Regions from separate parts of the Halomonas sp. HL-93 genome, predicted to be linked through region 1. Evidence: riboswitches for the same ligand, from Rfam matches in the RefSeq annotation. Region 1 holds a riboswitch; the other holds the start of a gene.
The links. A riboswitch is a leader RNA that binds a small molecule or an ion and turns the genes downstream of it on or off. The one in region 1 is predicted to bind thiamine pyrophosphate.

Region 2: linked by a shared signal. The riboswitch ahead of thiM (hydroxyethylthiazole kinase) and the one ahead of GA0071314_RS13530 (sodium:solute symporter family transporter) in region 1 are both predicted to bind thiamine pyrophosphate.

The regions. Positions count from the first base shown of each region.
Region 1 covers NZ_LT593974.1:2,914,015-2,921,515, reverse strand. The annotation lists gene GA0071314_RS13545 (TRAP transporter large permease) at 1-559, shown strand, start outside; gene GA0071314_RS13540 (CoA-acylating methylmalonate-semialdehyde dehydrogenase) at 741-2,240, shown strand; gene GA0071314_RS13535 (hypothetical protein) at 2,315-3,007, opposite strand; TPP riboswitch at 3,221-3,323, shown strand; gene GA0071314_RS13530 (sodium:solute symporter family transporter) at 3,313-4,707, shown strand; gene GA0071314_RS13525 (diguanylate cyclase domain-containing protein) at 4,755-6,170, shown strand; gene GA0071314_RS13520 (magnesium transporter CorA family protein) at 6,196-7,164, shown strand; gene GA0071314_RS13515 (MFS transporter) at 7,138-7,501, opposite strand, start outside.
Region 2 covers NZ_LT593974.1:3,770,093-3,777,593, forward strand. The annotation lists gene GA0071314_RS17435 (metal ABC transporter solute-binding protein, Zn/Mn family) at 1-515, shown strand, start outside; gene GA0071314_RS17440 (LysR family transcriptional regulator) at 540-1,415, opposite strand; gene ampC (class C beta-lactamase) at 1,560-2,732, shown strand; gene GA0071314_RS17450 (cupin domain-containing protein) at 2,846-3,526, shown strand; gene GA0071314_RS17455 (DUF6164 family protein) at 3,518-3,880, opposite strand; gene gloA (lactoylglutathione lyase) at 3,882-4,415, opposite strand; gene GA0071314_RS17465 (hypothetical protein) at 4,746-5,090, shown strand; TPP riboswitch at 5,137-5,233, shown strand; gene thiM (hydroxyethylthiazole kinase) at 5,257-6,066, shown strand; gene thiE (thiamine phosphate synthase) at 6,056-6,670, shown strand; gene GA0071314_RS17480 (LysR family transcriptional regulator) at 6,667-7,501, shown strand, end outside.

The sequences.
Region 1 (7,501 bases):
GTCAGCGGCGCTGGCCTCCTTGGCGGCGTTAATCATGGGGCGTTTCGTGTACGGCGGCCTGGCTCTTGACCAAATGCCCCAGGTGCTAAAGCGTACGGCGATTAACGCGGGACTGGTGATTATACTGATTGCAGCGGCGGGGGTGTTTGGCTGGGTGGTGGTTTATGAACGACTGCCGCAGATGGCCGCTGCATGGATTGCGGCCCTAACCCACGACCCGTTTGTCTTTTTGCTATTAGTTATCGGTGCACTGCTGTTGGTGGGAATGGTGATTGACGGTATCGCCGCGTTGATTCTAGTGGTGCCCATTCTAATGCCCATTGCAGAAAACCAGTTCGCTATCAGCCCTTATCAATTTGGCGTTGTGGTCTGCTTAACGCTGGTGATGGGGCTGTTAACCCCGCCCGTTGGGGCGGGGCTGTTTATTGCCTCTTCGATGACTGGCGCGCCGCCACTAAAAATCTTCCGCGCACTGCTGCCGTTTTTGCTGGCGACATTAGTAACGCTGGTGCTGTTGGCGTGGCTGCCGTGGCTAACCAACGGGTTAATTAACCGTTAATCTTCGGCAATGAAAGGTGTGGCCACACGCTATTACGCAGGTGGATGTCCGCGCAGTATGGCCATTGGCATGGCAAGGTGGAAAGGCTAATTGACGCCGCGCGATAGTTTCTGTTTACTCAAGGCATGTGAAATTGACGTTTACGTTAACTTGCCAACACAATGATAACAGGAGCTATGCTATGTCCGTTCGCGAAATCCCCATGTATATCGATGGTCAGCCGGTCACCTCTCAAAGCCAGGAGTGGCGCGATGTGGTGAATCCGGCCACCCAGGAAGTCGTGGCCCGTGTGCCTTTCTGCACTGCCGAGGAAGTCGAGCGTGCAGTTGCCAGCGCCAAAACGGCGTTCAAAGAATGGCGTAAAGTGCCGCTGGGCAAACGCATGCGCATCATGCTCAAGCTACAGGCGCTGATTCGCGAGCACACGCCCGAACTGGCGGCGCTGATTACCGAGGAGCACGGCAAAACCCTGCCGGACGCCGAAGGCGAGGTTGGGCGCGGGCTAGAGGTGGTTGAACACGCCTGCTCAATCACGTCGCTACAGCTTGGTGAGTTGGCTGAAAACGCTGCTAACGAAGTCGATGTGTATACCATGCACCAGCCGCTGGGCGTCGGGGCGGGCATTACTGCGTTTAACTTCCCGATTATGCTGCCCTGCTTTATGTTCCCACTGGCGATTGCTACCGGCAATACCTTTGTACTGAAGCCCTCTGAGCAGGACCCAAGCTCGACCATGCGCCTGGTTGAGCTTGCTCATGAAGCGGGCATTCCAGCAGGCGTATTAAACGTGGTCCATGGTGGCCCTGAGGTGGCCAATCAGATTGCCGATCACCAGGATATCAAGGCGTTGTCGTTCATCGGTTCGACCCATGTAGGCTCGCTGCTTTACAACCGCGCTGCCGCGGCGGGTAAACGCATGCAGGCGATGATGGGCGCTAAGAACCATTGCGTGGTGATGCCTGATGCCAACCGCAGCCAGGCGATTGATAGCCTGCTGGGCTCTGCTTTTGGTGCCGCCGGGCAGCGCTGTATGGCCAACTCAGTGGTGGTATTGGTGGGTGAAGCCCGCGAATGGCTGAATGACATTGTCGATGGTGCCCGCAGTATGAAAGTTGGCCCCGGTACCCAGCGCGATGCGGATTTGGGGCCGCTGGTATCTCCCCAAGCCAAAGAGCGGGTCGAGCGGTTAATTACCGCAGGAGAAAAAGAAGGCGCCAAGTTAATGGTCGACGGTCGAGGCTGTTCTGTGGACGGCTATCCGGAGGGTAATTTCGTAGGGCCGACACTGTTTGCCGACGTGACCGCAGAGATGACCGTCTACCGCGAGGAAATCTTTGGGCCAGTGCTCTGCGTGGTGAGCGTGGAAACCCTGGACGACGCCATCGCGTTCATCAACGGCAACCCCAACGGCAACGGTACCTCAATCTTTACCAACTCCGGCTGGGTCGCGCGGCGCTTTGAAACCGATATCGACGTAGGACAAATTGGTATTAACGTGCCGATTCCCGTGCCGGTCGCCTATTTCAGCTTTACCGGCTCGCGTGGGTCGAAGTTGGGTGACCTGGGGCCGAACGGCAAGCAGGCGATTGCCTTCTGGACACAAACTAAAACCGTGACCGCACGCTGGTTCGAACCGGAGAATGTCTCCAGCGGTATTAACAGCACGATTTCACTTAGCTAACGTCACTTGCCTCCTTCCCCTCTGCTTTAGCTGAGGGGAAGGAGGCAGTGTGAGTCTTAAACCTCAGGCAACGGCTAGAAATCGTGAAACAACGGCAGGCTTTCTTCCAGCAGTTGCTCAATGGGATCAAGCTGACTTTCGTGCAGAACCAGTAATGACGGCTCTTCGATAAAGTGCTTGCCAGTCGGCACCAATAGCGCAAATTCTCCCTCTTCAAGATGAAACTCGTGAATCTCGCGCAGTCCGTAAGGTGTGTAGCATTGCGCGCAGCGATACGCTTCGTCCTCGCCGTATACTAAACGGTGGTACATTTTAAACAGCGTATAGAGTGCTAAACCGCCTTCGAAGGCGGGCCAGCGCGCTGGAATCGTGCGCGTCTCTTCGTTTAATGTTTGGCCATCCGCCTCAGCATTGGCGATCGCATCGCTAAGCGGGGACGCCAGCAGGGCGTCGTTATCGGTGGGAAATGCAGCGTTAGTTTTGGAGGCTTGCTGAAAGTCGTTTACCACGCGTTTGAAGTCGGCGACGTTATGAATGGCATAGTCCACATGCTGTAAATCCTCCGGCTCGAAGCTGCCGTTTTCCCAGCCATGAATGACGCGTAGCGTCATCAAGCCGCGCGCCATGGGGCGTGCCAACAGCAAATACAGCATAATGTGAAGGTGTAGCTGTCGTTCGTCGGTATCGTTTTCAAACGCCTTGTAAGGGTCTGCAAACAGTTCGTGTAGCCTGCCCGGCGTATGTTCCTTGGCTTCTGTGTAGCGCATAAACGTTTCCCTTCTCTAGCGAACCGTTTCGCGATTGGCGCACGGTCTTTATCATGTTATTGGGTTACTTACTGAGTATGGCGAGCGGTTGTCAAGATTGAAAGACCTTGTGACGTGAAACGCCGTTTGCCTGCGCGTTATGGCATACTCATGGTGCTTTACGCTGACGCGTTTATCGTTGAGGATAGCGTCCGTTTAGATAATTCTTTCACTCATTGTCGCCAGGGGAGCCCCCAAGGGCTGAGAGTGCGCTTAGCGTTTACCCTGGAACCTGATCCGGATCATACCGGCGGAGGAAGTGCGACATGTCTTACCTAACATCAGCCGTGCTAGCCGCGGCACTCGGTGGTTTTATCCTGCTTGGTCTGCGCGCGCGCTGGGCCGATGGCACGGTCGATGACTATATCACGGCACGTAATTCACAGTCCGGGGCATCTCTTGGGCTGTCGTTTCTCGCGTCCGGCATGGGGGCGTGGATTCTGTTTGCGCCGCCGGAAATCGGTGCGTTTGTGGGGCCTGTGGCGCTGACCGGTTATGCCCTCGGTTCGGCGCTGCCGTTTATCGTATTAGGCCTTTATGGACCCGCTATTCGCCGGGCGTTGCCGGAAGGCAGAAGCATCGCTGAGTTCGCCCAGGCATGCTTTGGTACAAACGTGCGGCGCTGGGTTTCGCTGGTCTCAGTGGCCTATATGGCCTGCTTTTTAGCCGCAGAGCTGACGGCCATTGGCGCGATTACCGCTTTGCTTTCCGATGTGCCGCCCGCCCTGGTGGTACTTGGCGTTGCCTTGAGTACGCTTGCCTATACCGTGCTCGGAGGACTGCGGGCAAGCCTTGCCACCGATCGCTGGCAAGCTTGGCTGCTGGTCGCTTTGTTGCTCATCGTCAGCAGCGTGGCGTACACACACCTGCCCGATATGCCCACGATGTCGTCGATGCCAAAGGTGCCGTTAAGCGACGCGCTGAGCGTGGCGATAACGTTGGTGATCGCCGTCACCGCAGCCAATCTGTTTCACCAAGGTTACTGGCAACGGGTATGGGCCGCGCAGGATTCACAAAGTCTTGGTCGTGGTGCGTGGTTGGGTGGCGGTATGACCATCGCCGTAGTGATGGTGATTGGCGGCTTGGGGATGCTTGCCTCGATCAGCGGGGTTGAGTTGGGTGATCCGCCGATGCCGTTTTTTGCTTTACTGGGTAACGCACCCTCTTGGCTTGCACTATTGGCTCTCGTGCTAGCGGTGACGCTGGTGGCATCGAGCGTGGATACGCTGCAAAATGCGATTGCCTCGTTGATGGTGTCTCAGCATCAGCAGCAGGGCAGATCACTAACCACCGCCCGTTGGCTGACCGTTGCCTTGATGGTGCCGGTGGTTATCATCGCACTACAAGGGCTCTCGGTACTGCGGCTGTTTTTAGTCGCCGACCTACTGTGCGCCGCGATTGTCGTGCCGGTACTGCTGGGGCTATGGCAGCGTATGACAACTGCCGCCGCTATCGGCGGCGGCATCGCTGGATTATTAGGCGCCGTTTTACCCGGCTGGGTCACGACCAGTAGCTTGGAAGCAGGGCTGCTAGCTGCCACTTTCCCCAATGGCATTCCTACGCTTGGGCCTTTTTTGGGGGCGCTATTGGCTTCCTCATTGGTAAGCGTCAGTTGGGCAAAGGTGGCCGGTAACCGTGCGCCTTGGGCAAAGCATGGCTGATCACGTTATGATGGTAGGCTACCGTCTACCATCATGGGTGACAGTCAATGAACTTCCCTATTCTGCCCGATGAAGAGGCTCGTCTGGCAGCCCTTTACGAATTGGCGCTGCTGGATACGCCGGAAGAACCCGCGTTTGATCGGGTGACGCGGCTGGTTACCCAGTTACTGAATGTGCCTACCTCGACCGTCACGCTGATTGACGCGAAACGCCAATGGATTAAATCGCGGGTAGGAACAGAACTTAGTGAAACCTCCCGCGACGTGGCATTTTGCGCTTACACGATTGCGGAAACCGTACCGCTGGTGGTTGAAGATACCCGTGAAGACCCGCGCTTTGCTGATAATCCGCTGGTGACGCAAGCCGATGGCGTACGTTTTTACGCGGGCATCCCGCTACGTACGTCAAAGGGTCTGGCACTAGGGTCGCTGTGTGCCGTGGATACCCGGCCGCGACGACTTAGCGAAGCCCAGCTCGACGCCTTGAAAGACCTGGGGGCGATTGTTACCGACGAAATCCACCTGCGCGAACGGTTCTTATTTGAAAAGCACCGCCGGGAGGCGTCGCAGGCCTCGCTTGAAGCACTGCACCTTGATCTCGAAAACCAGATTGAACGACGCACTCGAGAGCTGAATCTGGTGATCGAGTCGGCCTATGATGCCTACGTCAGTATTGATGACAACGATATTGTTTTAGATTGGAATCGCGCCGCAGCGACGATGTTTGGTTGGTCGCGTAAAGAAGCGTTGGCGCGGCCTATTCAGCAGCTGGTCTTTCCTGACGGGGTGCCTGAAGGCGATCATAAAACGCCCGTTACCTATTACGCCGCCTGTCGTGACGGAAGCCCATTACCGGTAGAAATACGCATCAAGGCACTCGATATTGATGGGAAAAGTCTTCGCAGCTTGTTTCTGCACGATGTCACCGAACGCCTTCAATTGGAGCGCTTGCGCGATCAGCAGGCTCGCGAAGATGTCTTAACCCTGCTGCCCAATCGGCGCGCGCTGGATGAGCGGTTGCCAGAGGCCATGGCGCGTACCCGACGCCAGCAAACCGCGCTTGCCGTGTTGTTTATGGATTTGGATGGTTTTAAAGCCGTTAATGACCTCCACGGCCATAGCGCTGGTGACGGGCTGCTACGTGAGGTTGCCAAGCGCCTCACCGCGGGTGTGCGTGAGACCGACTATGTGGCTCGCTGGGCAGGGGATGAATTTGTTGTATTGCTGGAAAGTGTCGCGTCCGAGGCGGCCGAACGGATTGCCCGGCAGCTCGTCGAAACAATAGAAAAGCCCATTCGACTGGCGGATGTCGAGGTGGACGTTAGCGCCAGTATTGGTGTCGCGCTCTACAAGCCCGGTGTAGATGAAACGGCACAGGAACTGCTCAAGCGCGCTGATGTGGCGATGTATAACGCCAAGCATAATGGCAAAGCACAGGTCTGCATGGCCGACGCGCCCGCGTAACCCTATTCAAATGCCAAGGACGGACATGATTCGTACACTGTTAACCACTCCCGAGGGGGATATACACGAAGGTGGTGAACCGCTTATCGAGCTATGGCGGCAAACGCCGGGTAGCCATATTTGGGTGGACATGCAAGGTGAAAGTCAAGCCAGTGAGCGGCGCCTTTTAGAAGGCTTCGAATGCCATCCAATGGCCATCCAAGATGCTCACAAAGAGCGCCATCCACCGAAAATCGAAGAATTCGAGCACCACACGCTGATCATTTATCGCGGCATCTCGTCGTTTGATGCCCAGTTGAACTTCGTCCCCCAGCAAGTGTGTTTTTTTATCGGTGAACGCTTCCTGTTGACCCTGCATCCAGGGGAGGCATTAAGCATTGAGCGCTTGTTTAACGAACAAGGGCGCGCACTGCTGGCGCATTCGCCCGAGCATGTGGCGCTCAGGGTGATGTACTTGTCGGCCGGGTTTTATATCGACAGCCTGCTGGAATTTGAAGTTGAACTCAGCGACCTGGAAGACGAGTTGCTCGACAACGGTAACGATGTGCTGATGCGTAAAATCATCGCCTACCGGTCGCGGTTGGTAAAAATGCGCCGAATCTTCAGCTATCACAAAGGCATCACCCAAGAGCTAACCGCCTACGACTACGCTCATCTACCCCGCGAAGAGAGCGAAACCCGACACGCGATTACTGATGTAGAAGAACGCTTTGAGCGGCTTTATACCCTAACGCAAATGTACTATGACATTTGCGGCGACTTGGTGAATGGCTACATTTCAATTTCATCACACCAGCTCAATATCACCATGCGGGTGCTCACGGTGATTACCGCCATCTTTGTGCCGCTCACGTTTATTGTCGGTGTCTACGGCATGAATTTCGAATATATTCCGGAGCTTGGCTATCGCTACGGCTATTTCTTTGTTTGGGGGGTAATGCTGGGTATCGGCGGCATGCTGATCTGGCTATTCAAGCGCAAGCACTGGTTTTGAGGCTAGCCAGCGCAAGCGCAGGGCTAACGCCAACAGGCCAATACTCAATAGTAAAAGAAGCCCGCCTAGTAGCGGTGGAAAGGCCTGTGCGCCAAATCGATCCAGCAGCGGGCCCGTGATTGAGGGGATAATCAGTGCGCCGAGACTGGCCGCCATGAAAATGGCCCCCGTAGTGCGCCCGCGTATCTCCATTACATGGTTGCTCAGCGTAAATAAGGTGGGGAAAAACGCTGAAGCGGCTAGGCCGAACAATAGCGCGCCGACACCCAGCGGTAGCCATAGTGCATGCAAAGCGCCGGCGGTCGCCATACCTAACAGTAAACCGCCGACCAGAACC
Region 2 (7,501 bases), 860 kb from region 1:
CCGAGCGCTATCTGGCCGAGATAGAGAAAGCCGACGACGAGATCCGTGCGCTGATTGAAGAGATTCCGGCGTCTACCAGTGTGATCACCGGCCACGACTCGTTTGGTTATTTTGCCGATGCCTACGGCGTGCGTTTTCTCTCTCCGGTAGGGCTCTCGACCGAAGCCGATCCAAGCGGTGCCAGCATGGCTGAGTTGATCGACGTCATTGAAGAAGAAAACGTCGAAGCCCTGTTCCATGAAAACATGACCAATCAGTCGGTGCTGGATCAACTGGCGGAAGAAACCGGACTTAGCGTAGCAGGCACGCTGTATGCGGATGCACTAAGCAGCGAAGGCGAAGCAAGTACTTACTTAGGCATGATGCGCCACAATGCCGAAACGCTTCACGATGCGCTGGCTGAACCGGGTCATGACGATCACGAGCATGACGACCACGACCACGACCACGACCACGACCACGACCACGACCACGACCACGACCACGACCACGACCACAGCGAGCATAGCCACTAGCCGGGCCGGGGCAATCAACGCGGCTCAGGCATTGCTCGCCTTTAGCAGCCACGCTCGGAAAGACGCCATTGCGCGGGTTTCCGGGCGTGTTTGCAACCGCGTCAGCCAATAGCCTCCCAGGCGGACAGTGGCGTCGAAAGGCTGTACCAGGGCGCCACTGCTTAGTTGACGGGTAAACATCGATGTTGGCGCCAGCGCCACTCCTGCCCCTTGTAATGCCGCTTCTACCATGGCGATGGAAGAGTCAAACACAATACTCTTGGTCATTGGATAGCTGTTTGGCAGCCCTGCGGCCGCTAACCACTCTGCCCACTCGTCGGCGCGATAGGAACGCAACCACGTCTCGCCCAATAGATCGACAGGCGTTTCGAGGCGGGCAGCAATAGTAGGGATACACATGACCGATAGCGATACCGGCATCAGGGGCTGCGCTGCAATGCCGTGCCAGGCACCTGTCCCATAACGGATTGCGAAGTCGAGCCCTTCGGCTGCAATATCTGCCCGGTTATTGTGGGTAGAAAGGCGCAAGTCGACAAACGGATACTGTTGCTGAAAATCATCCAGCCTGGGTAGCAGCCAGCCAACCGCAAAGGTTCCCACCACGCCAACGTTTAATACGTCCCGATAACTGCTCTCCCCCACCCGGTCTAGCGTGTGGGTAATCTGGTCGAACGAACTCTTGAGCACCGGCAAAAGTCGCTCGCCCTCTTGGGTGAGCATTAAGCCTCGGGGCAACCGTTTGAACAGTGGCACCTTCAGTTGGGCTTCGAGGAGCTTAACCTGATGGCTAACCGCGGCCTGGGTCACGCACAGCTCGTCTGCTGCGCGCGTAAAACTCAGATGCCTCGCCGACGCCTCAAAGGCGCGTAAAGCCTTCAGCGGCAAGTAAGAACGCGCCACGCAGCCCCCAATTTTTCTAATGGCTCGTACAAAATATAACTGTTTGTTAGCTCACCCCGCAGGTCGTAAATTAACGCTTTGCCACGCCTTCGCGGGGCGAGCGACAGCGCATTCTTTACTTCACTCACGGAACAAGGTTTCAGTATGGGTAAGATATTAGCAGCAAAAACGCGGGTTATCATGACAGGATCGCTCCTTTTAAGCTGCCCAGGGTGGGCGTTAGCCGCGCCCCATAGTGAAGACGTGGAGGCGCTAGTCAACAGCACTATCGAATCCCTGATGGCTGAACATGATATCCCAGGGATGACCGTTGCGCTTAGCATTGATGGCCAACAGCATTATTTTAATTATGGTGTCGCCGACCTGGAAGCACAGACACCGGTGACCGAAGAGACGCTGTTCGAGCTTGGCTCCGTCAGCAAGATATTCACCGCGACGCTGGCGGCCCACGCGCAGTCCAGTGACGCCCTTTCGCTTTCTGACCCGGCCAGCCGCCACCTGCCCACCCTTGAAGGCAGCGCCTTTGATGATATTACGCTGCTGGAACTGGGTACTTACACGGCGGGCGAACTCCCCCTGCAATTTCCGGAAGAGGTACAAAGTGAAGAGTCGATGGTCGACTACTATCGCCAATGGCAGCCGAAATCCGCACCTGGCAGCCACCGGCTCTATTCCAACCCGAGCATAGGGCTTTTCGGTTATCTCGCCGCGCAAAGCCTGGGCAAGCCATTTAATACGCTGATGGAAGAGCGGATATTGACTCCGCTGGGCCTTGATCATAGCTATTACCAGGTTCCTGACGATCAGATGGCGAGCTATGCCTACGGTTATTCGAAAGAGGATGAACCGATCAGGGTGAATCCAGGCGTGTTGGATGCCCAAGCCTACGGGTTGAAATCAACAGCGGCAGACGTGCTGACGTTTGTGGAAGCCAATATGGACAGCGCAGAGCTTGATGAATCACTGAGCCAAGCCATGGAAACCACGCGGACCGGTTACCTTGAGGTCGGTGATATGACCCAAGGGTTGGGCTGGGAAAGCTACGCCTATCCGGTCGCACTTGATGCGCTTGAACAAGGCAATTCGCTTGAGATGATACTCGAAGCCAACCCAGTCAACCGCCTAAGCCCACCGCTGCCCCCCAGGCAAGAGGCACTCTACAACAAGACCGGATCGACCAATGGCTTTGGCGGCTACGTGGCCTTTGTGCCCAGCGAGCAGATCGGTATTGTGATGCTGGCAAACCGCAACTACCCCAATCAGGCGCGCATCGAGGCAGCGCACCATATCTTTACCGCGCTAACCGACGAGCCCTGAGCAATGGCGCTGAGCAATGGCGCTGAGCAAAGGGGCGGAATATGCGAAAGTTGCATTTTTGCGCAGCGATAAGGAGACTAGCACCACTTCCATTGCCTGCAAGAGTCAGCCCCATGCGTTTAAACGCCGACTTTACCCGCTTTGCCTGTGTGACACCGGAAGATTACCGCTGGGTGGCCTCGCCCAGCGCTGGCGTCGAACGGATGATGCTTGACCGTATTGGCGATGAAGTGGCGCGCGCCACGAGCCTTGTTCGCTACGCCCCCAACAGCCAGTTTGACCGCCATATCCACGGTGGCGGTGAAGAGATTTTAGTGCTGGAGGGCGTCTTTGCCGACGAGCATGGCCGCTACGCCGCCGGTAGCTATCTGCGCAACCCTATCGGTACGGGCCATACGCCGCAGATTGGCGATGAAGGCGCGCTGATTCTGGTCAAGCTCCATCAGTTTGACCCTAACGATGAGTTACAACTGGCGGTGCCCGCCCATCGCTTGCCCTGGCAGCCCGACCGCCGACCGGGCATCGCCTATAAAATGTTGCACACGTTTAAACAAGAACGCGTCAGCCTGGAGCACTGGGAGGCAGAGCAAGCCATCAGCTATCCGGTGCTAACCGGTGGGTTGGAGTTTTTCGTTCTGGAAGGTACGTTGAGCGACGGCGACGGTGAATACACAGCGGGTAGCTGGTGCCGTTATCCCAGCGGCATGGCACTGACACTCACTGCCGGAACCGACGGGGTGCAGCTATATCTCAAACGCGGTCACTTGCCGCCCGCTCAGGCCGAATCAGCCTAAAGCGAGAAAGGGCAGCAGCGTTAGCGCAATCAGTATAACGATGGCCACGCCCACCAGCGTGACTTGCACGGGGTGGGCAGTGAAGCGCTGCCATAGAGTTGGCGCATCGCCGCGCGCTAGCGCGTCATGATGTTCCTGCCTGGCGCGCGTCTGGCGCTCGGTTTGGTACTCGGCCAGCAGCGCCTGGGCATCCTCAAGCTGGCGTTTATCACGCAGCCAAATCGCATCGACACCCAGCCGAAAGAAGCCCGCCTGCGTCTCGTAGATGTCCATGCCGTGGGCATCGAGTAACTGACGCACTTCCATTGCCTCTTCGTCGGTTACGTGGCGCAGGCGGAAAAGCAGATGTGCCATACTATTCGCCCTTACCGGCCATCAGGTCCGCTTGGATCACTTCGATCCAGTAGCCATCCGGGTCTTTGACGAAAATCACATCCTTCATTTTGCCCTGATCGGCCCGTTTGACAAACGTCACGTCGTGCTCGTCGAACCATGCCTGTGCGGCGACTAAATCGGGTACGCTAAAGCAAATATGACCAAAGCCTTGCGGTTCGGCGTTGCCATCGTGGTAGGCAAAGTCGTCCTGGTTTTCTGTTCCCCAGTTGTGGGTCAGCTCTAGAAGACCCTTCTGGCTAAACGTCCAGGCGGTGCGCGCCTCGGTCTCTTCTGGTACGTCTTCGCCGCCTTCGAGGTTCGCAAGGAAGTAAAGCGAGAACTGCATTTCCTCGAAATCGAGCCGACGCATCACCTGCATGCCAAACACCCGGGAATAAAACGACAGCGCCTGCTCGGGGTCCTTGACCCGCAACATGGTGTGGTTCAGGCGGAAGCCTTGGGTCTGCCTAGGGGCAGGTATCACTCCTGGATGCTGTTCACCTTGAAACGGCATGCGCTATCTCCTTTGACGTATCGGTTACTTTGTATAAGCCTGCAGAGACTCTGCACAATGTCTCTATTTACCCTTATGACTGCCCAATTTCAGTATCTATCGCTTCATCATGAGGGCAATCTGACAAATTACCAACCCTGGACAAGAGGCCTTATGCCCCGTGAGCTCAATGTACTGAGTGCACCGCCCACCCCGTGCTACCACGCCCCCAAAACCGGCTTCCAACGCGTCTTGTTGTGGAAATCCTATGCAAACGTCCTACGCTTTAATTATGTCGTTATACAAGACGCTAGGTAATGTCTAACTGAGCGCGTCCATCAGGAGCCGGTAATGACCTCGATTGATATGACCCTTGGCGATCACATCACGTTGAAGCAGCTTTCCCAAGCGCTCCGCAACGGTTTTTCGCCAATTGTGGAAGTGGAATCCATGGACGGTATCTATAAAGTCCGTTTTCACCATGCCAACGGTGTCTCCGATTTATCCAATGCCGAAGGACACGTCAGCACTTTCCTGGGCACTGGTGAAATCCGCGATACACTGGGTGAATTAGGCTTAACCCACGGCATCCTGACGTTTGCTGATCAATGCGGCGACGAAATGATTGGCGTTGAGGGAAAAGCCATGACACCTGATGAAATGCTCACCTACGGAACACGCATCTCGTTTCGCTAGATGTCGCTGCCAGGGCTTTACAGACCGGCTCAACCCGAAGATAGTATCAACACGACAGGGGCGCTCGTGACACAACGGGCTGAGACGCACCCTCATAACCTGAACCGGCTAATACCGGCGTAGGGAGTCGTGGCGCGCTTGCCACCTCCCCCGTCGGGAGGATGCTATGACGCTACCCCCACTTGGTGACTCCCTCGCAAAACTTCATGCTAGCACTCCGCTAGTCCATTGCATTACCAACTATGTGGCGATGAACAGCAGCGCCAATGTGTTGCTTGCCGCTGGCGCCTCCCCCGCCATGCTACATGCCCAAGAAGAGGTGGCAGAGTTTACCCAGCTAGCTGGTGCGCTCTCGATTAATATCGGAACCCTTTCAGCTCCTTGGGCCGATGCCATGCTTATCGCCGCAAAGACCGCGAATGCCTGTAGCATCCCTTGGATTCTGGACCCAGTGGCCGTTGGTGCCACCGGCTATCGCCAGACCGTCTGCACAGCACTATTGAACCACCAACCCAGCGTTATTCGCGCCAATGCCTCCGAAATACTTGCGCTCAATGGATTAAACCACCAGGGCCGCGGCGTCGATGCGACCGCCGCTACCGAGGATGCCCTGGCAGCCGCCATGGCTCTAGCCGAGCAGTATCGCTGTGTGGTCGCCATGACCGGGGAGCGGGACGTGATTACCGATGGCGACAAGTGCTACATCATCAACGGCGGCCACCCAATGATGCCCCGAGTTACAACGCTAGGCTGTGGGCTTAGCGCCTTGGTGGCGGCGTTTGTCGCAGCAACCCCCAACGCGCCGCTGGACGCCAGCAGTGCAGCAATGGCGTGCTTTGCCCTGGCCGGTCAACGCGCAGGGGCTATAACTAAGGGGCCGGGAAGTTTTTACGTTGCCTTCTTGGATGCACTGTACCAACTCACCCCGGACGAACTCAGCCAGTTCGCCCAGCGGGAGGTGTCGCATGCCGCTTGATCTGTCGCTCTATTTGGTCACCGATGCAACGCTGTGTCAGCGCCATGGGCTTGAGAACACCGTCCGCGAAGCCGTCAGCGGCGGCGTTAGCATTGTACAACTACGCGATAAGCATGCCAGTGACGCCGACATGATCGACCAGGCACGGCGCTTGAAAGCCGTGCTGGCGGGCAGCGGGGTGCCACTGATTATTAATGACCGCCTCAAGGTGGCGCTGGCAAGCCAGGCGGATGGGCTGCACGTCGGGCAAAGCGATACGGCCGTGCACCAGGCACGCCTGGCAATGGGGCCGGATGCCATACTGGGACTTTCGATCAATACCGTGGAGCAGCTTCAGGCAGTACCCACCGACCTGCTTGATTACGTGGGCATCGGGCCGGTGTTTGCCACGCCTAGCAAACAGGACCACGCCCAGCCCATCGGCTTTGGCGGCCTTGCCTCCCTGGTCAATGCCTGCCCGCTACCCAGCGTGGCCATCGGCGGGCTCAATGCCAGCCACTCAAGCGCCGTGCGGCGCGCCGGTGCCCATGGGCTGGCGGTCATCTCGGCGATCTGCGGTCAGCCTGATCCGCGCCAGGCGGCGCTGGCGTTTAGCGAACAATGAACCATCTAGATGACATCAAGGCTTTCGTCAAAGTCGCTGAGCTGGGTAGCTACACCCGCGCCGCTGAAGCGCTTGATCTCTCACGAACGCGGGTATCTCGACAGGTCATGGCACTGGAAGAAGCGCTGGGCGCCCGATTGATTCAGCGCACCACGCGGCGGCTGCACCTTACCGAGGCCGGCGAGCGTTACCTGGCCCGGGCGCAGGGTATCCTGCTTGCTCTGGAAGAAGCCGCCGCTGAAGTGAGCAGCGGCACCTGTACCGTCAGCGGGTGGCTGCGCATCAACGGCCCCATGAGCTTCGGCACCCGCTACCTCGCGCCACAGGTCGCCCGGTTCATGCAGGCGCACCCCGGCCTCGACGTCCGCCTGGATCTGAACGATCGCCGGGTAGACCTGCTGGAGGAAGGCTACGATCTGGCCATCCGGATTGGCAGCCTGCCCGACTCCAGCCTGATTGCAAAGCGCCTTACCCGCTGTCAGCTGGTGTTTTGCGCCTCACCTGAGTATCTGGCGCAGCACGGCACGCCTACGCGCATTGAAGATCTCTCGCAACATCGCTGCCTGCGTTATCGCAGCGGCCAGAACAGCGGCCACTGGTACGTCGGCAAACAAACGCTGGCCGTCTCGGGGCCGCTCGAGAGCAACAACGGCGATATGCTGACCCAGGCCGCCGAGGCAGGCCTGGGCATTGCCCAGCAGCCCAGCTTTCTGCTGCCCGAGAGCATCGCCAACGGGCGGTTGGTGCCGATTTTCCTGGAGGCGCCACCGACGCTGCTGGAGATTCACGCCCTGTATCCCGCCAGGCGCCACCTACCCGCCAAGGTGGCGC